Regions from separate parts of the [Pantoea] beijingensis genome, predicted to be linked through region 1. Evidence: predicted binding sites of a transcription regulator. Region 1 holds the regulator's gene; each other region holds the start of a gene.

Region 1 (7,108 bases):
AAGGGATTAAGGATAAAGGCTGCAATCGCGCCATTATGGTGGCGCATAACGCGACATTCGATCTTAGTTTTATGAATGCCGCCGCAGAACGGGCCAGCCTGAAACGTAATCCTTTCCACCCATTTGTCACTTTTGATACTGCCGCACTTAGCGGGCTGGTTGTTGGTCAAACAGTGTTGGCAAAAGCATGTATCGCCGCGGGGATCTCTTTCGATAGCACCCAGGCACACTCTGCACTTTATGACACGCAGCAAACGGCCGATCTTTTTTGTGAGCTGGTCAATCGCTGGAAACGCTTAGGGGGTTGGCCTTTAGTGCCCGCAGAGGCGCACGATCAGGAAGTCGATAGCTAACACAGATGTGTAAATAAGGGCGGGAATCCGCCCTTATTCTCAGTGATTAGTTTTCTTCAGCGGGATATTTAGCCGCTGTTTCTTTAATCAGCTGCTGTAATTCCCCCGCCTGATACATCTGAATGACGATATCGCAGCCACCAACTAACTCGCCATCAACCCACAGTTGTGGGAACGTTGGCCAGTTAGCATACTTTGGCAGCTCGGCGCGGATGTCCGGATTTTGCAGGATATCCACGTAGGCAAAGCGTTCGCCACAGGCAGAGAGAGCCTGAACCGTCTGCGCAGAGAACCCACAGCTTGGCAGCTTTGGCGAGCCTTTCATGTAAAGCAGGATTGGGTTTTCTGCGATCTGGCGCTGAATTTTTTCAACAGTACTCATAATTGCCTTCCTTAATACGTTACTTCGTGTCTATTTATTGTAGCGATACTCGGCATCACCTGAAAACGACATTTTCATCATAATTGCCCAGTTTGAGCCCATTATGCCAAAAACATAGACTAGAATAACAACTGTGCCCAAATAATCACTGGTAGATAAGGCTATATCTTAAATCTTTATCGCGTGCTGTTACCTTCGCGAGAATGTAAACGGCTAACAATCCGGCTGGCGGAATGCACGGTTGACCGTTTTTTAAGTAGTAACATTTCGTCATAATAGTGGCGAGATAAGCGACTGATAATGTTTATTTATAAACCGGATTGCGCTAATCCACGTTTTAAGCAAAAAAGACCTTACCTTTTATAAATCAATTAGATTAGAATCTTTCATCGGCGCTGCTTTTGTTGGGCAGAATTTTATTAAGCCGCTCTCTGATGCGACGAGAGCATAACCTGTTGCGGGATCATGCGTTTACTCATCACACTCTTTATGCTGGCATTTGCACAGTTGTTCTTTAATATGGCGCACGCATCGCCACATGCTTCTGTTACCGCAAATCAGCATAAAAAAGTGGATAAAAGCAGCCCGCGTGAAGATGAGCGGCGCAAAAGACGCCAGGTTAAAACGTCGCCTAAAAAAGCACGTACAGCCTCGATTCAGAAAGTAAAGCTAAAGAAAAAGCCTTCGCTACAAACTGCAGCCGTTGCCACGCCCCACGTCATCTCCGGTAAGAAGCCACTGATAAGGCATTATGGTAAACAACGCAAAATCGCATCCAAAGCACCAACTCTGACAGAGAATGGCTCATTGACTCTCAGTACCGCTCACCGGGTGCGCTATCAGAAAGCGCGTGAAACCGCGATGAATAAATTAATGGGTCAGCTCGGGAAGCCCTATCTTTGGGGAGGTACATCGCCCCATACCGGTTTTGATTGCAGCGGTTTAGTCTGGTATGCCTATAAAGACCTGGTGAAGTTTAAAATTCCACGCACCGCTAATGAAATGTACCACTTACGTGACGCTGCAACGATAAATCGCGAAGCGTTGGAAAAAGGCGATTTAGTCTTTTTTCGGATTAATAATCGTGGGGCAGCGGATCACGTTGGAGTTTATCTCGGTAACGGCAAGTTTATCCAGTCTCCGCGCACCGGCAAAGACATACAGATAAGCGCGCTTGGCGATGATTACTGGCAACGACATTATGTAGGGGCCAGGCGCGTGATGACGCCCAAAACTATCCGTTAACGTGGTGTGTCTTACGTCTTGAACCGCAGTAGTAATGTCCACCAGTGTTGCGCAACTTTCCGAATCGAGCAATAACCAGAGAAAGAGAGGCCATCAGCATTTTCCGTTGTCTCCCCCCTTCCTCATACTTATGCATCTGTGATTAATGCATTACCGCCACCAGGCTAAACGCAATAATCATCAGCAATGCGCCAACGGTGGTCATCAGCGATAACTTCAGGTTAGTACACATATTACACCTCCTTAAATAAGATTCTGTCGATAAACTAACTGGCAACACGATCTGAATGTCAGAGACATCCTATCTCACAACATGAATTATGACGACAACCAATAGCGGTGAACAGATTTTCCTGACATGGCAGGTAAAAATCTCGTTTTCTGTTCACAGCCTTGATAGAATTCCTTTTTTTCGTTGCGCAACGACTGCAACGTCGCATCACTGGCCGTATCTCAAGACGTCAATTACCTTCCCGACGTCATTCAGACAGCAATGAATAAACGACTGCCGTCGGTAATGGTGATGCGGACGCAAACGTTTAACATCAAGCTTATCAACAAATTATGATAAGCGCAGGGGTAGCATTTTAATGGCAACAATTAAAGATGTGGCAAAGCGTGCGGGAGTCTCCACCACCACGGTTTCTCATGTCATCAACAAAACACGCTTTGTCGCGGAAGACACGCGGGAAGCAGTATGGGCAGCAATCAAAGCGTTACACTATTCTCCTAGTGCCGTTGCACGCAGCCTCAAGGTTAATCACACCAAATCAATTGGACTGTTGGCAACCTCTAGTGAAGCGCCCTATTTTGCTGAAATTATCGAAGCTGTAGAAAATTGCTGTTTTGATAAAGGCTATACGCTGATTTTAGGCAATGCGCATAACAACTTGCAGAAACAGCGCGCCTATCTTTCCATGATGGCGCAAAAGCGCGTGGATGGACTGCTGGTCATGTGCTCAGAATATCCCGATGATTTGCTGAAGATGCTGGAAGAGAATCGCAACATTCCGATGGTCGTTATGGATTGGGGAATGTCACGCGGCGACTTTACCGACACAGTCGTCGATAACGCCTTTTCCGGAGGTTATCTGGCAGGACGCTATCTGATTGACCGGGGACATCGGGACATCGGAGCCATTCCAGGCCAGTTGGAGCGCAATACCGGCGGCGGTCGGCACGCAGGATTCCTGAAGGCGCTGGCTGAAGCCAATATTACCGTCCGCGAGGAGTGGATCGTTCAGGGAGATTTTGAGCCTGAATCCGGATACCGTGCAATGCAGCAAATTTTATCGCAAAAGAACCGACCAACTGCCATATTCTGTGGCGGTGATATTATGGCAATGGGCGCGATTTGTGCCGCCGATGAGATGGGGCTGCGGGTTCCGCAGGATATTTCGGTGATCGGGTATGATAACGTGCGTAACGCTCGCTACTTCACCCCTGCGCTAACTACCGTTCACCAGCCGAAGGTGCAGCTTGGTGAAACTGCCTTTGAAATGCTACTGGACCGAATTACCAGTAAACGCGAAGAGCCGCAGACAATTGAAGTCCATCCTTCTCTGATAGAACGTCGTTCGGTAATCGATGGTCCTTTCAGAGATTACCGCCGCTAAGAGTTTGTGAATGCAGGTCCGGGCAACGCCCGGTATCACTCGCGTAGCCACTCTTCATTCATCGTTTCACTGCTTCCCAGATAATCCAGTAGCCAGCTTAATGCCGGCGACATACTCTGCTCAGCCCAACTCACGCAGCAAGGGCTGTCAGGGAAGCTTTCCGGCAGCGATAATTCACTTAGTGCTCCAGATGCTATTAACGGCGCGGCAAAATGCCCTGGCACCATACCCACACAGAATCCCGCCAGCAAACAATCAAAAGCAGTTTCCCAGTCGGGCGTAACCAGTCGTCGCTGATTGTCCAGCGTCCAGGTCGTCCGTTTTGGTAACGCACGGGAAGTGTCTTCCAGTACCAACGATGGCCACTCTCGTATCCGGTCATCCTCAACGGCACCTGAATGCCGCGTCAGCGGATGTCCTGCTTTTACAACGCAGCGCCAGTTCACCGCCCCCATGTCGCGAAAAGCAAATCGCCCACCCACGGGAATCGCCTGCGTCGCGCCAATAGCGACGTCGACGCGGCCATCCGCTAACGCATCCCACACGCCATTGAACACTTCAGACGAAACGTGCAACTCCATATCTGGAAAAAAACGGTAAAAATCAAGGACCAACTGCCGGGTTCGTTGCGGTTTAACAATACGGTCGACCGCAATACTCAACTGCCCCCGCCAACCATTAGCGACCTGTTGGCACTGTCTGCGGGTGGCAAGCATTTTTTTGATAACACCTCGCCCTTCATGAATAAAAAGACGACCAGCATCCGTCAGAATAACATCGCGGTGACGGCGCTCAAAAAGGCTAACCGCCAGCCACTCTTCCAACTGACGCACGGTATAGCTTACCGCTGAAGGTACACGGTGTAGCTCATTCGCTGCTGCACTAAAACTGCCGGTGCGCGCTACAGCGTCGACCACTTCAAGGGAATGTTCAGACCACACAATTTGCCTTCAATTATTTTGATAACAAGACGCAAATATTAGCGTTTCACAACGTGTATGGCACGCGTTTACACTCAGCCGCGTTAAAATCACCTGCTATATAAAAAGAGCTGTTTAATGATCAAGTCGAAAGGTTTCCTTATTTACCTGGCCGTGCTGAGCATGCTGGGATTTCTTGCTACCGATATGTACCTTCCCGCCTTTGGCGCCATGCAACAAGATCTCCAGACCAATCCGGGGGCTATTAGCGCCAGCCTGAGTATATTTCTGGCCGGTTTTGCCTGTGCTCAGTTGGTGTGGGGGCCCTTATCGGACCGTATTGGGCGTAAGCCAGTATTGTTAATGGGCCTGAGCCTGTTTGCGGTCGGCTGCGCGGGCATGTTGTGGGTTGAAAGCGCGCCACTGTTATTAGCGCTGCGTTTTGTTCAAGCGATAGGTGTTTGTTCGGCCGCAGTGAGCTGGCAAGCACTGGTTGTTGATCGCTATAGCGGCACTCAGGCAAATCGCGTTTTTGCTACGATTATGCCGCTGGTCGCCCTTTCTCCAGCACTGGCACCCTTGTTGGGTGCATGGCTTTTGAACCATTTTAGCTGGCGCGCTATTTTTGTTGCCCTGTTCGTCATTGCGATAGCGTTATTCATTCCAACACTACGTCTGCAAACCAAAACCGCCAGTACAGTACATAATAATGCTCAGGAGAAGGTCAGTTTCTTCACACTATTACAGTCTCGTCCTTACAGCGGCAATGTGCTGATTTATGCCGCCTGCTCTGCCAGTTTTTTTGCCTGGCTAACAGGGTCGCCATTTATTTTGGCCAATCTTGGCCTGACACCGGGCGATATTGGCCTGAGTTACGTTCCGCAAACGATCGCATTTCTGATTGGTGGATTTGGCTGTCGCACACTGCTTAATCATGTTGACGGGAAAACCATCCTGCCCTGGTTACTGCTGGGTTATGCTATCAGTATTACGGCAATTTTTTTGGTCGCGCTATCCGGCATCGTTACGTTGAGCGCACTCTTAATTCCTTTTTGTGGGATGGCGATGGCAAATGGTGCTATTTACCCGATCGTAGTCGCCAACGCCCTATTACCTTTTCCAAAGGCAACCGGTAAAGCAGCAGCCTTGCAAAATATGCTGCAACTGGGACTGTGTTTCTTTGCAAGCCTCGCGGTTTCATCACTTATTTCACAAGTATTGATAGTAACCACCGCCGTAATGTTGTTCACAATTTTTCTGGCCTTCATTGGTTTTGCACTACAATTTCAAGGGTGGCCAAAGAAATTACGCGACGGTGAAGTCGCCACACTGGGTAGACATTCCTGAGAAAAACGATTTAGTTAGCACCCTAACAATTTACCATTGAATATTGCCTCACGTGAGCATATACTCTTTTTGAGGCAATTTTTTACAACAAATTAGCAACATTTTTTTATTTTAGCCTGACAGGGTTGTCGTGGTGTTTTACGGCGTGGCATTCGTTGCGCTTCTCTGCAGGAAATACCCAACGTAAACGACGCCGTAGTGACTTGAGTTGGCATCTGTACGATCGTCCCTCAGGAATAAGTACCACTGTTGCGTTCTTAAGAAAGGTATATTCATTCAATTTCAATCCTCTGTTTAACGTCGGATATCTGACGCACGGATTTTTCCGTGGGTTTTCTCATAATACTGTAGAAATTGACTATTCTATTTCTCAGGTTCTAATCACAGAAGGTGATGGAGAAGCTATGAGTTCATCGTGTATAGAAGAAGTGAGCCTGGAAGAAAACCATTGGTACCGCATTGTCCATGAAATGCTCAATATTGCTGATATTGAGATTAATGGTTCGCGCCCGTGGGATATTCAGGTTAAAAATCCGGAGTTTTTTAAACGGGTTATCCAGGACGGCTCACTGGGGCTGGGTGAAAGTTACATGGACGGCTGGTGGGATTGTGAACGCCTCGATATTCTTTTTCAGCGCGTATTAATACATAAACTCGACCAGAAACTCCCTCACCACTTTAAAGATACGCTGCGCGTCGCGGCTGCGCGTCTCACCAATTTGCAATCCAAAAAACGCGCGTGGATCGTTGGTAAAGAACATTACGATCTGGGTAACGATCTCTTTTCGTTGATGCTGGACCCGCATATGCAGTACTCCTGCGGATACTGGAAAGAAGCCTATACGCTTGAGCAAGCACAAAATGCTAAGCTGAAAATGATTTGTGAAAAACTACAGCTTCAGCCCGGCATGTCCTTGCTGGATATTGGCTGCGGCTGGGGTGGATTGGCCGAGTATGCGGCCCGCCACTATGGCGTGAGTGTTTACGGTGTCACTATTTCTGCCGAACAACAGAAATTAGCACAGGCACGCTGTGAAGGTCTGGACGTCACTATCCTGCTACAGGATTACCGCGACCTTAATCAGCAATACGATCGTATTGTTTCCGTCGGCATGTTTGAACATGTGGGGCCTAAAAATTACGCCACCTACTTTGACGTGGTTAATCGTAACTTGAAGCCCGACGGTATTTTCCTGTTGCATACCATCGGTGCAATTAAAACCGATGTGAATGTAGATCCCTGGA
Region 2 (7,108 bases), 1.0 Mb from region 1:
GAAATTGTCCCGGCGTTGGCTGCGCTGACTTACCCGAATCACTTACGTGAGTAAGCTCATCGGGATGCGCTCACTTGCCGCCTTGCTACAATCCCGGTTACTCCAGCGTACCTGAAGTTCAGATGCCATTTATGTCACCGCGTCAACTGGCAAGATGGTGCAGCTCGACAAATTTCTCCCATAGCACATCTTCCGATTCACTGTGTTGCGGATCGATAATGATGGTATTCACGATTGGGCAGACTTGCTGGCAGGTGGGCGTATCATAATGACCCACGCATTCAGTACAACGGTTGGCATCAATTTGGTAAATTTCCGCTCCCATTGAAATCGCCTGATTGGGGCACTCCGGTTCGCACATATCACAGTTAATGCATTTTCGGGTGATCAGTAGCGCCATCGTTCTCTCAGTCAATAACAGGATAAATTGCGCGGATATTATACGCCAATATACTCATCAGACCAGCTTTTTCACCAGTGCCTCACTATGGCGAATATGGCTGGAAGCACGCTCGGGATCGTTCTGTATCAGCGCCATAAAGAGTAGATCGGTTAATGCGAGCTGAGCCGTTGTCGATGAAATAGCGGCGCTACGTGTGGTCCGCTCTTCGGCAACGGTATACAGGCAATGGGTAGCGCACTGCTGCAGCGTATTAGGTGTAAAACCGGTAAACGCCAATACGTTGGCCCCTACACGCTGTGCTTCTTGTGCCGCCAGATTGATCTCACGGCGCTCGCCACTGTATGAGATGGCAAGCAGTAAATCACCCGTTTTTAATGCCTGCACGCTGGCCAACAACGCATGCATATCCTGTTCGGCGACCGCACTAATACCAATCTTCATCAGTTTCCATGAAAAGTCTTTCGCGACCAGTCCCGACGCACCAATACCGACCAGCACAATACGGTGTGCCGATTTTAACAGCCTCAGCGTTTCACTTAGCTTGTCTTCGCTATTGATATCCAGCGTTGCACGAATTGCCGACTGCTTCTCAGCGAATAATTTTTCACCCACGATTTTGAGCGGGTCGCCGCTTAAAATATGATTGTGGACGGTAATCGATTCTTTATCCGATAGCGATTCGCTGAGTGCAAGCTTCAGGGAAGGGAAGCCTTTATATCCTAACTTTTGCGCGAACTTCACCACGCTTGACTGGCTAACGCCGGTTTCTTCGGCCAGCTTCTGTGAGCTGAGCCGACATGCGCGATCCGGTTGTGACAGCAGAAAGTCCGCCAGCCGGCGCTCATTCAAGGCCAGACGTGGATAGAGCTGGCGAATGCGCAACAATGAACTCATTCAGTTTCCCCTTACTTACATAGCTAATACTATCGTAACTGATACAGGCGATTAGAGCCTATGCTATCAGGCTATTTTATTTGCCCACTCAGCCCGGAGTTGTACTCAGGAGCCTCAGCTATTCCGCATATCCTGCGTTTTCCGCGCCCGGTATGCTTGCAATAATGACGTCTGATGAGGCAGGCTAATTGAATTATTCTCTACACTCTTACTGCATGTTAATGGCTGGATAAACCATCCTGAGGAGTTATGTTTGAGTAGTCTTTCACCAAGACGTGTGGTGTTCTTTGACCTGGACGGTACGTTACACCAACAGGATATGTTTGGGACTTTCATGCGTTACTTACTGTGGCGTCAGCCGCTAAATGTGCTGTTGGTGATCCCCGTGCTGCCCATCATTGGCTTGGGATTATTGATTAAAGGGCGTGCGGCACGCTGGCCGATGAGTTTGCTACTCTGGACTATCACCTTTGGACACAGTGAGGTGAGTTTGCTGCAGCGCGAAAAAGACTTCGCCGTCTGGTTCCGCCAGCGCGTCACGGCTTTTCCCGTTGTCGTGCAGCGCCTCAACGAATATTTGAGCAGTGCTGATGCAGATGTTTGGTTGATTACCGGATCGCCACAGCGACTGGTTGAGCAAGTCTATTATGACTCGGCATTTTTACCTCGGGTGAAATTAATCGCCAGCCAGATGACGCGTGCCTGGGGGGGACACATATTGTCGATGCGCTGTCTTGGACATGAAAAAGTAGCCCAACTTGAGGGCCAACTGGGCAGGCCGTTACGGCTCTACAGTGGTTACAGCGACAGCAAACAGGATAATCCGCTACTCTTTTTCTGTCAGCATCGCTGGCGCGTCACCTCTGGCGGAGAGCTCCAGCAGCTTGAATAAACGCATCGGGATGCAGACACGCGACGTGGTGCAACTGGGCTTATTTAACGTGTATACTTCTGCGCTTTTCCACACGGGACAGGCCGATGACCGATTACAATGATGAACTCTGGATGCGTCATGCGCTCACGCTGGCTCGGCGTGCCTGGGATGAAGGTGAAGTACCCGTCGGTGCGGTGCTTGTTCAGGATAATCGTGTTATCGGAGAAGGATGGAACCGTCCTATTGGCCATCACGACCCGACTGCGCATGCCGAGATGATGGCGTTACGCCAGGGCGGGAAAGTGCTGGAGAATTATCGTCTACTTGACACCACGCTTTATGTCACGCTCGAGCCTTGTGTCATGTGCGCAGGTGCTATTGTGCACAGTCGCATCGGGCGGCTGGTTTTTGGTGCTCGTGACGGAAAAACCGGCGCCGCGGGATCGTTAATTGATATCCTGGGCCATCCCGGTATGAATCATCAGGTGATAGTTTCTGAGGGAATACTGGCTGAAACCTGTGCCGGAATGCTGAGTGATTTTTTCCGCCAGCGCCGGGAAGAGAAAAAGGCGCTGCGGAAAACGAGAGAGACTCCAGACCGGTAATCGTGTCGATCAGTTCAAGGCTATCGGCGGCGTGACTGCCGGATAACCTTTCCCCAACTCCGCTTCTAATGCTGCCTGCTGGGCAAGCTTCCTTTCCTGATCTTGCAAGTAGCCCACAAGGCTAAGTTGATATTTACGGATATTTTCCACGTAAGCATACGCCTCATGCCCGCGTGCGAAGCCGTAGGATGTTTGGTCGTAGTAGCGTTTCTGACTCAGCATTGGCAGACGCGTTTTGACTTCCGCCCAGCTATCCGGATTACCCTTCTGCTTTTCGGTAAGTTTGCGCGCATCAAGCATATGCGCATACCCCATATTATAAGCGGCAAGTGCAAACCAGATACGTTCATCTTCCGGGATACTTTGCGGTACTTGTTCCATCATCCGCGAGAGATATTCGCTGCCACCCCGGATACTTTGCTCCGGATCAAGGCGATCTTTCACATTCAGGCTTTCCGCAGTATTACGTGTCAGCATCATTAATCCGCGAACACCCGTAGGGGAGGTCGCCTGCGGGTTCCAGTGTGACTCCTGGTAAGAGATGGCCGCCAGCAAACGCCAGTCAATATCGTTGGCATACTTCTGAAACAGCGGCTGAATGGTTGGCAAAGTCTCGTCTACGGAACGCAGAAAGGTGCTGGTATCAACATAATCAAAAGCGCCCACATGGCCGAGATATTTCTCTTCCAGCCTCGCCATACTGCCTTCTTCACTCATCTGACTAATAAAATCAAGCAGTGCTGCGTGCAGGCTGTCATCGTCGTTGCGCTGCATATACCAGGTTACCGGCTCTTCGTCGGTAATATCGAACGCTACCGCCAACTGCGGATGGATGCGTTGCATTAGCCCGATCGTTACTGAGTCGCCAATGGTATAGGCGATATTACCGTCAGCAACGGCTTCCAGTAAGGCTTTCGGTCCCTGATCGGTAGAAATAGCCCAATCAAGGTCGGGATACTGGTTCTGCTTCACGTTACGTAATGAAGAGAGAAAGGCGGAGCCCGATGCGACGGTTAATCGCCCCTTCAGATCGCCCAGCGTTTGCGGACGCGACTTGCCGAGGCGGTAAACCAGCTGTTGAGAGACGGAGTAATAAACCGGCCCGGTACGAAAACGTGCCAGCCGTTCGCTGTTATAGATGAGGCCAGCCGCCAGAATATCAGCATTGTCATCGTCTAAATCACTAAACAGATCGCTCAGATTTTGGCGTACGGTAACCTCGAGCTTAACGCCCAGGTAATCAGCAAAGCGTTTTGCCAGCTCGTAATCCATACCGGCCGGTGCTTCATTAACGGTGTAGTAAGTTAGCGGAGAATTTATTGTGCTGATGCGCAGCACTCCCCGCGATTTTATTTGCGCGATGCGATCGTCAGATCCACCATACCAGGGGATCGCTGGCCACAGTGCCAGTGCCAGTAACGCTGTGATCATTCCAATCAGCAAATAATTAATTTTCAGGCGTTTCAAATAGTTATTTCTCTGTGGCTCGCAGGCCTCTGTCTCTTACGGCAGTATTAGATATCTTCGAATTTCCAGAGCGTGCAGCATTTTGCGCAACAACATGGGTTCTGGCAACTGATTCAGCAGGATTTGCGCAATTCTAAGGCAAACATCTTACCGATAAATTACACGCAAACGGTTTCGTTAGTAGCCTGGATTCTCTATAATAACGCCCGTTTTCCCCCTGTTGCGCCCAAAGAAGCGTCGCCCGGCGCTTTGAAGACGAGAGATCTTTGATGATGGAAATTCTGCGTGGTTCGCCCGCTTTGTCGGCATTTCGTATTAACAAATTGCTGGCCCGCTTTCAGAACGCTTGCCTACCGGTAAGTGATATTTACGCCGAGTACGTCCATTTCGCCGATGTCAGCAAGCCGCTGAATGCCGATGAAAAATCCCGTCTTCAGCGTCTGCTGAGGTACGGTCCTTCTCTCACCGAACATGCACCCGAAGGGCGTTTACTGCTTGTTACGCCTCGTCCGGGCACTCTCTCCCCCTGGTCTTCTAAAGCAACAGATATCGCACATAACTGCGATTTGCCGCAGGTGCGGCGTCTGGAACGCGGGCTGGCATTTTATGTGCAGGCCCCGCAGCTGACTGAGGCTCAGTGGTCACAGCTCGCGACATTATTGCATGACCGCATGATGGAAACCGTCTTTAGCACCCTGGAACAGGCAGAACAGCTCTTCGCTCATCATCAGCCACAGCCACTGCAAAGTGTTGATGTACTGGGAGAAGGGCGTTTAGCGCTTGAACAGGCAAACCATAAATTGGGGCTGGCGCTGGCGGATGATGAAATTGATTATCTGGTGGCGGCGTTTAATCAACTGGGGCGCAACCCGAACGACATTGAACTTTACATGTTTGCACAGGCAAACTCGGAGCACTGTCGTCATAAAATTTTTAACGCAGACTGGGTTATTGATGGTCAACCGCAGCCGAAATCGCTGTTCAAAATGATCAAAAATACCTTTGAGCAGACGCCCGATCACGTGCTTTCTGCCTATAAAGATAATGCAGCGGTGATGGAAGGCTCTCAAATTGGTCGTTTTTATGCCGATGCGGACAACGGCGTATACGATTTCCATCAGGAAGACGCACATATCCTGATGAAAGTAGAAACGCATAACCACCCAACGGCAATCTCTCCCTGGCCTGGGGCCGCCACTGGTTCAGGTGGTGAAATTCGTGATGAAGGCGCAACCGGCCGCGGAGCAAAACCAAAGGCTGGATTGGTGGGTTTCTCGGTATCAAACTTACGTATCCCTGGCTTTGAACAGCCGTGGGAAGAAGACTTTGGTAAACCCGATCGCATTGTCAGCGCGCTGGATATTATGACCGAAGGTCCGCTTGGCGGCGCAGCATTCAATAATGAGTTTGGTCGTCCGGCGCTTAACGGCTATTTCCGCACCTATGAAGAGCAGGTAAACAGCCATAATGGGGTCGAGCTGCGCGGTTACCATAAGCCCATCATGCTGGCAGGCGGTATTGGTAATATTCGCGCTGACCATGTGCAGAAGGGTGAAATTACCGTAGGCGCACAGCTGATTGTGCTGGGTGGCCCGGCAATGAATATCGGTCTGGGCGGCGGTGCCGCGTCTTCAATGGCGTCAGGTCAGTCGGATGCCGATCTTGATTTCGCCTCTGTGCAGCGTGATAACCCGGAAATGGAACGTCGTTGCCAGGAAGTGATCGATCGCTGTTGGCAGTTGGGTGAAGCCAACCCTATTTTGTTTATTCATGATGTGGGTGCCGGTGGTTTGTCTAATGCGATGCCGGAACTGGTAAGCGATGGCAATCGTGGGGGACGCTTTAACCTGCGGGATATTCTGAGTGATGAGCCAGGCATGAGTCCGTTGGAAATCTGGTGTAACGAATCACAGGAACGTTATGTGCTGGCAGTCGCACCGGAAAAACTGGCGCTGTTTGATACGCTGTGCAAACGTGAACGTGCGCCTTATGCGGTGATTGGTCAGGCAACGGAAGAACTGCATCTGACGCTTAACGATAGTCACTTTGACAATAGCCCTATTGATATGCCGCTTGATGTGTTGTTAGGCAAAACGCCAAAAATGACACGCGATGTTGCCACATTACAGGCAAAAGGCGAGCCGCTGGTCCGTGAGACTATCTCGATTGAAGAGGCCGTGAAACGTGTACTGCACCTGCCAACCGTTGCTGAGAAAACGTTCCTGATAACGATTGGCGACCGCAGCGTCACGGGTATGGTCGCACGCGACCAAATGGTTGGACCCTGGCAGATCCCGGTGGCAAACTGCGCGGTAACCACTGCCAGTCTTGATAGCTACTACGGCGAAGCGATGTCTTTGGGTGAGCGTGCACCTGCCGCATTGCTGGACTTTGCTGCATCGGGTCGCCTGGCCGTGGGGGAAGCACTGACCAACATTGCTGCGACGCAAATAGGCTCGCTAAAACGCGTCAAACTCTCCGCTAACTGGATGGCTGCCGCCGGGCACCCGGGTGAAGATGCCGGGCTTTATGAAGCGGTAAAAGCGGTAGGCGAGGAGCTCTGTCCTGCGCTGGGGATCACCATCCCGGTAGGTAAGGACTCCATGTCAATGAAGACGCGCTGGCAGCAGGGTACCGAGCAACGCGAAATGACGTCGCCGCTGTCGCTGGTAATTACCGCTTTTGCTCGTGTAGAAGATGTACGCCATACCGTGACACCACAGCTTCAGCCACAGAAAGATAATGCATTACTGCTGATTGACTTAGGTAAAGGCCATAATGCACTGGGTGCAACGGCGTTGGCACAGGTCTATCGTCAGTTAGGCGATAAACCTGCTGATGTGCGCGATGCCCAACAGTTGGCGG
Region 3 (7,108 bases), 1.3 Mb from region 1:
ATCTCCATACGGATCGACAACAACGCATCAATAAAGCGGTCCAGCTCGATCTTGCTTTCCGATTCCGTCGGTTCCACCATCAGCGTTCCCGCCACCGGGAAGGACATGGTCGGCGCATGGAAACCGTAATCGATCAATCGCTTGGCAATGTCCAGCTCACTTATGCCGGTCGCGTCTTTGAGTGGACGAATATCCAGGATACATTCATGTGCCACACGCCCATCACGGCCGGTGTAGAGGATCGGGTAAGCTGACTGCAAACGTGTCGCAATATAGTTGGCATTAAGGATAGCGACCGAGCTTGCCTGCTTCAGGCCTTCGGCGCCCATCATACGAATATACATCCAGCTAATAGGCAGAATGGATGCACTGCCAAACGGTGCTGCAGAAACCGCACCTTGCTGCGTCAGTACGCCATCAATTTGCACCACGCTGTGACCCGGAACAAACGGGGCCAGATGGGCTTTGACGCCAATCGGTCCCATACCAGGCCCACCGCCGCCGTGAGGGATACAGAAAGTTTTATGCAAATTAAGATGGGAAACATCCGCACCAATATAACCCGGTGTGGTGATACCCACCTGAGCATTCATATTGGCGCCATCGAGGTAAACCTGGCCGCCAAACTGATGAACAATTTGGCAAACTTCACGGATGGTTTCTTCATAAACGCCGTGCGTTGAGGGATAAGTCACCATAATGCACGACAGTTTATCGCCCGCCTGCTCCGCTTTCTGACGCAAATCTTGCAGGTCGATATTGCCCTGTTTGTCGCAAGCCACCACCACTACGTCCATCCCTGCCATTTGTGCCGAGGCTGGGTTAGTCCCGTGTGCCGAGCTGGGGATCAGGCAGATATGGCGCTCGGCCTCATTGCGGCTTTCATGATAGCGACGGATAGCCAGCAGGCCCGCGTATTCGCCCTGCGCGCCGGAGTTCGGCTGCATGCAGAGCGCATCATAACCTGTGAGTTGCACCAACCACTGTGACAGTTGGCCAATCATCTGCAGATAGCCGGTCGCCTGATCCGCCGGACAGAACGGATGTAAGCCCGCAAACTCAGGCCAGGTAATCGGGATCATCTCTGCCGCCGCGTTCAACTTCATGGTGCAGGAGCCCAGCGGGATCATCGCCTGGTTCAGCGCTAAATCTTTACGCTCCAGGCTATGCATATAACGCATCATCTCAGTTTCACTGTGATAACGGTTGAATACAGGGTGGGTAAGAATCTCATCTTTACGCAGCAATTCAACCGCCAGAGAATCGCTGCTGGCTGATAATACCGCGTCAAGCGCGTCAATATCCTGACCGTGATTGTCACCTGATAAAATGGCAAACAGGGCCACAATATCTTCCCGCGTCGTGGACTCATCCAGCGTAATTCCGACCGCATGGTGGATATCCGTACGCAGGTTAACACCAAAGCTCAGCGCACGATTGATCACTGCGGCCTTGTCGTCTACCTCAACCGTTAAGGTATCGAACCAGCGGGTATGACGCAGTTTCAGACCACTTTTTTTCAGACCGGCCGCCAGGATATCAGTCAGCCGATGAATACGACTGGCAATACGTTTCAGGCCGGTCGGACCATGATAGACCGCATACAAACTGGCGATATTGGCTAACAATACCTGTGAGGTACAGATATTCGAGTTGGCCTTTTCACGGCGGATATGCTGCTCGCGGGTTTGCATTGCCATACGCAGTGCCGTATTGCCCGCAGCATCACGTGATACGCCAATAATACGTCCCGGCATTGACCGTTTGTGCTCATCGCGTGCCGCGAAGAAGGCCGCATGGGGTCCGCCATAACCCATGGGTACGCCAAAGCGCTGTGCAGAACCAAATACGATATCAGCACCCTGTTTGCCCGGCGCTTCCAGCAGCACCAGCGACATAAAATCTGCGGCAACGCTGACCACAACCTTGCGACTTTTCAGCTCAGCAATTAGCGCGTTGTAGTTGTGAACTTCCCCGGTGGTGCCGACATACTGTAACAACACTCCGAAGAGATCCTGATGATCCAGCGCTTTCTCTGGCGAATCTACCAGTACCTCAAAACCAAAGGTGGCAGCACGCGTGCGCACCACATCCAGCGTTTGAGGATGGATATCATCGGCCACAAAAAACTTATTGGCATTTTTCAGTTTACTGACGCGCTTTGCCATCGCCATCGCTTCAGCGGCAGCAGTTGCTTCATCGAGCAGCGAAGCCGAGGCGATATCCAGCCCCGTCAGGTCAAGCGTCACCTGCTGAAAGTTAAGCAATGCCTCAAGACGGCCCTGAGAGACTTCCGGCTGATAAGGAGTATAAGCCGTATACCAGCCTGGATTCTCCAGCATATTGCGCAAAATCACTGGCGGCGTCAGCACCGAGGTATAGCCCATCCCGATATAAGACTTATAGACCTGATTCTGGCTGGCAATGGCTTTCAGCTCGGCCAGCGCCTGATGTTCGGTCAGGGCATCGCCAATCGCCGGCGGCCCGGGTAACTGAATGTCGGCGGGTACAATCGAAGCGATCAGATCGCGTAACGAACTGGCGCCGGTTGCTGCCAGCATTGCATTCTGTTGTTCCTGTGATGGGCCGATATGGCGGTCAATAAAGGCACCGTTGTGTTCAAGCTGGCTGAGAGTCTGGGTCATTAGCGGAAAATCCTGATGTTGAATAGCAGGGGCAGCGCCGCCAAATGCGCTAACGCTAGCGGCTCTGCCCGTTCGGGTACACGCAGCGCTGTATTCCCGAAATGGCAAATAAGATCGTCAGTTACTCATCAATACTGGCTTTATACGCATCGGCATCCAGCAGAGAATCGAGTTCAGATTCATCGCTGGGCTTAATTTTAAATAACCACCCGTCAGCGTAAGGTGCACTGTTAACCAATTCAGGCGAACCTTCCAGCGCCGTGTTGACGGCGACAATTTCGCCGCTGACGGGTGCATAGATGTCAGACGCTGCTTTAACGGACTCAGCTACCGCGCAATCATCACCCTGAGCGTAGCTATTGCCCACATCAGGCAGATCGACGAAAACCATATCACCGAGCAACTCTTGTGCATGCTCGGTGATACCGACGGTGTAAGTACCGTCGGTTTCTTTACGCACCCACTCATGGCTATCACGGTATTTCAGCTCATTTGGTACATTGCTCATCGTCACACTCTCCAGAATTAGAAAAAGTTACTGAGCGACCGGCTTACCGGCGCGCACAAAAATAGGTTTAGTGACACGTACCGGCATTTCGCGGTTACGAATCTGTACGACTGCATTATCACCAATGCTTGCAGGTACGCGCGCCAGTGCAATGCTACAGCCCAGTGTCGGAGAGAATGACCCGCTGGTGATGACGCCCTGCTGCAGATTACCCTGCTCATCAGTGAAACTGACCGGCAGAGCGTTACGCAGTACGCCTTTTTCCGTCATAATCAAACCAACCAGCTTGTCCGTGCCTTTCTGACGCAGGCTTTCCAGTGCTTCGCGACCGATAAAATCACGATCGGCAGGTTCCCAACTTATCGTCCAGCCCATATTGGCCGCCAGAGGAGAGATACTTTCATCCATCTCCTGGCCATACAGATTCATCCCCGCTTCTAAACGCAGCGTATCACGTGCACCCAAGCCAGCAGGCTTGACATCGGCGGCCAGCAGCCTCTGCCAAAATTCGACCGCCCGCTCTTTCGGCAGCGCTATTTCATAACCGGCTTCGCCGGTATAGCCGGTTGTCGCGATGAACAGTTCCCCCGCCTGCACGCCGAAGAAGGGCTTCATGCCGCTTACGGCCTTACGCTGCCCCTCATCAAACAGAGACTGCGCTTTATGCTGTGCATGGGGCCCCTGAATGGCAATGAGAGCCAGATCGTCGCGCTCCGTAAGCGCGACACCAAAGCGTTCTGCATGATGGCCGATCCAGGCGAGATCTTTTTCACGGGTTGCGGAATTCACCACTAAGCGGAAATGGTCTTCTGACATGAAATAGACAATGAGATCGTCAATGACACACGCAGAAGCATTAAGCATGCCGGAGTAGAGTGCTTTACCTGGCTGGGTCAGTTTGGCGACATCATTCGCCAACAGATAACGTAGAAATTCGCGGGTGCGTGCACCGTGCAAATCAACAATGGTCATGTGGGAGACATCAAACATTCCAGCATCATGACGAACCGCATGATGCTCATCCATTTGCGAGCCATAGTGTAATGGCATCATCCAACCATGAAAATCCACCATACGCGCACCGCAAGCCTGATGCTGTTCAAACAAAGGAGTCTGCTGAGTCATATCAATCCTGTGTATACCCGTCGTATCTCAAGCTACAGGTTTAGTGGCTGCCAGACCTTTAGCTGGCCAATTAGCGGCTAATGCTGCCCAAGCCGCTAAATGGGTTTCCCCCTATTTCGCCATCGCCCTGCAACCCGAATTCTTTAGGGTGTATAAGCGAGTTGTTCAGATGTTCCTTCCTATTTCACGCTGCAAATGAATTGCTTTGCCTGCGAGCTTAGCCCCTCCGCCACAGCGCAAACTACTCGGGTTCTGGTCGCGCTTTTATTCATCAAAGCATCCGACGCAAACGTTCTCTTTCATCTGAAGTTATCACCGAATGCAGTAATTAACCATAAGCTGTACGAGGGTGAAACGAGGTTGCACCATTACAACGCGCCAATGATATTGCAGAATTTTTAACTAAAAAAATGTGCCACATGGCACACAAATGACAACAAAACGCTAACAATTCAGGTTAATGATAAAGAAATAAAGCTAAAGAGATAAATAATCTGGTGAGCGAAAGTGTTTATGCATAAAAAATTTTAATGCGAAAATGTAGGTTAAATTAGAATATTTCAAATGATGGCAGGAATGGTGCAACATCATGCACCATCAAGGTAGATGCGCCTCTGAAATCGGGCTTGCCAAAAGCGTATGCAGGTGATGATACGTACATAAAAAAAGCGTCCGCACGTAGAACGTACGGACGCAGCACAGATTACATAGTTAAGACCAGAGCAGCGTTGCGCCTACCTCAACCATTCAGGTAAATCATGCAATCCCATTGCCTGTTTCAACAGCCGGGGTTTAATACCCGGCAACGTGTCGACCATCTTAAGTCCGACATCACGTAGCAGTTTCTTTGCAGGATGATTACCGGCAAACAACTCGCGAAACCCCTGCATACCCGCCAACATTAATGCAGCGCTGTGTTTACGGCTACGCTCGTAGCGGCGTAGATAAAGATGCTGCCCAATATCCTTTCCTTGTTGGTGCAGGCGTTTAATTTCGCCAATCAGTTCAGCAGCATCCATAAAGCCGAGATTGACGCCCTGCCCCGCTAATGGATGCACAGTGTGGGCAGCATCACCGACCAGCGCCAGGCGGTGAGCGGCAAAGCTGCGGGCATAGCGCCCCATTAACGGAAAGGTCTGACGTTCACTTTCCAACTGACACAACCCCAAACGCATATCAAAGGCGACGGAAAGCTGTTGATTAAATATATCATCAGGCATTGATTGCAGTCGGCTGGCTTCCTGCGGGGCAACCGACCAGACAATTGAACAGAGATGAGGGTCGCTCAACGGTAAAAAAGCGAGAATACCCTCACCGTGAAACACCTGACGCGCTACGGCATCATGCGGCTGTTCAGTCCGAATATTGGCCACCAATGCATGGTGATCGTAATCCCAAAATGTGAGTGGAATATCGGCTTTATTGCGCAACCAGGAATTGGCACCATCGGCAGCAATCAGCAAACGGGCGCTGAGCATACTGCCATCCTGCAGCGTAACAAACGCTTCGTTATCACCAAATGCTACCTGCTGCAATTGGGCGGGTGAAATTAAGGTGATATCACTCAGTTGACCCGCTTTTTGCCACAGCGCCTGATGGATCACCTGATTTTCGATGATATGGCCGAGATGCGGTAACCCCTGCTGCTCATCGTCAAAGTTAATATGGCCAAAGCTATCGCGATCCCATACCTCCATACCATGATAAGCGCTTGCCCGAAGCGCAAGTATCGCCGACCAGACATCAAGATGTCGTAATAGCCGCTCACTGGCCGCGTTAATTGCTGAAACGCGCAGGCCGGGTGCTGCAGTACGATCGATCTCTTGCGGCAAAGATTGCTCTAAAACCGCCACGCGCAGGCCGCTACCGTGCAATCCGCAAGCAACCGCGAGGCCGACCATTCCGCCACCGGCAATTGCTACGTCAAAAGTTTGCATTCAATCCCTCTTCTCAGCGCGCCACCCAGCCGAGCGTACGCTCAGCCAGAATATTGCGCATCAGCGGTAAATTATCCATCGCCATTAAGCCAAGGTTACGTCCGACAACCAGCGGCCCGTAACGATTGGCAAACAACCGTACCAGACCATCGGTAATACCAATCGTGGCCTGGCGATCCGGCTCACGGCGCTGTTGATAATGCTGTAATACGCCAAAGCTCCCCACATCCTGCTGCTGGCGATGTGCCGATGCTAAGGTTTCAGCCAGTGACATGACATCGCGCAGCCCAAGGTTAAACCCCTGACCAGCAATAGGATGAAGCGTTTGCGCCGCATTTCCAACCACGGCCAGCCGATGCGTAACGTTGCGCAGGGCCGTTTGCAGCGCCAGTGGATAGCTGAAACGCTGTCCGACATGGGTGATTTTGCCCAATCGCCAGCCAAATGCCTGTTGTAATTCACGCAAAAAAACCGCATCACTCCAGCCATCCACCCGACCTTTATGCGCCAGCGGATGACACCAGACCAGCGAGCAGCGCTCATCCGACATTGGCAATAGCGCAAGTGGGCCATGCGGGGTGAAACGTTCAAAAGCGCGGCCCTGATGCGGCAGTTGAGTTGATACGTTAGCAATAACGGCAACCTGCTGATACGCATCGCTCTGCCACTGAATACCGCACGAGGCGGCCAGCTTCGAACGCGTTCCATCCGCCGCTACCAGTAGGCTGGCATTAAGCTGTTCACCACTATCCAGCGTGACCGCCACCGACTGTAACGAGCGCGTAATTTGGTGCGCTGATGCCGGACAACGCAGCGTCACGCCCGGAGCCCGTTTTAATAGCGCGAATAGCCGCTGCCCGACATCATGTAACTCAACCACATAACCCAGAGCC

What was found. Region 1 encodes PurR, which represses purine synthesis genes. Its sites were predicted from a motif close to CANGCAAACGTTTGCNTG; they were not measured.
Region 2: a site for PurR is predicted at 4,405-4,422, ahead of purL (phosphoribosylformylglycinamidine synthase). Genes of this name have one in related genera too.
Region 3: a site for PurR is predicted at 4,561-4,578, ahead of gcvT (glycine cleavage system aminomethyltransferase GcvT). Genes of this name have one in related genera too.

The regions. Positions count from the first base shown of each region.
Region 1 is NZ_CP071409.1:2,148,035-2,155,142, forward strand. Features, by position in the region: gene rnt (ribonuclease T) at 1-353, shown strand, start outside; gene J1C60_RS09645 (Grx4 family monothiol glutaredoxin) at 400-738, opposite strand; gene J1C60_RS09650 (C40 family peptidase) at 1,201-1,980, shown strand; gene cydH (cytochrome bd-I oxidase subunit CydH) at 2,123-2,212, opposite strand; gene purR (HTH-type transcriptional repressor PurR) at 2,571-3,596, shown strand; gene punR (DNA-binding transcriptional activator PunR) at 3,632-4,537, opposite strand; gene punC (purine nucleoside transporter PunC) at 4,655-5,863, shown strand; gene cfa (cyclopropane fatty acyl phospholipid synthase) at 6,268-7,108, shown strand, end outside.
Region 2 is NZ_CP071409.1:1,099,627-1,106,734, forward strand. Features, by position in the region: gene J1C60_RS04965 (YfhL family 4Fe-4S dicluster ferredoxin) at 143-400, opposite strand; gene J1C60_RS04970 (MurR/RpiR family transcriptional regulator) at 458-1,297, opposite strand; gene yfhb (phosphatidylglycerophosphatase C) at 1,551-2,189, shown strand; gene tadA (tRNA adenosine(34) deaminase TadA) at 2,276-2,776, shown strand; gene mltF (membrane-bound lytic murein transglycosylase MltF) at 2,786-4,243, opposite strand; gene purL (phosphoribosylformylglycinamidine synthase) at 4,513-7,108, shown strand, end outside.
Region 3 is NZ_CP071409.1:809,601-816,708, reverse strand. Features, by position in the region: gene gcvP (aminomethyl-transferring glycine dehydrogenase) at 1-2,645, opposite strand, end outside; gene gcvH (glycine cleavage system protein GcvH) at 2,767-3,153, opposite strand; gene gcvT (glycine cleavage system aminomethyltransferase GcvT) at 3,181-4,278, opposite strand; gene ubiI (FAD-dependent 2-octaprenylphenol hydroxylase) at 5,013-6,215, opposite strand; gene ubiH (2-octaprenyl-6-methoxyphenyl hydroxylase) at 6,229-7,108, opposite strand, start outside.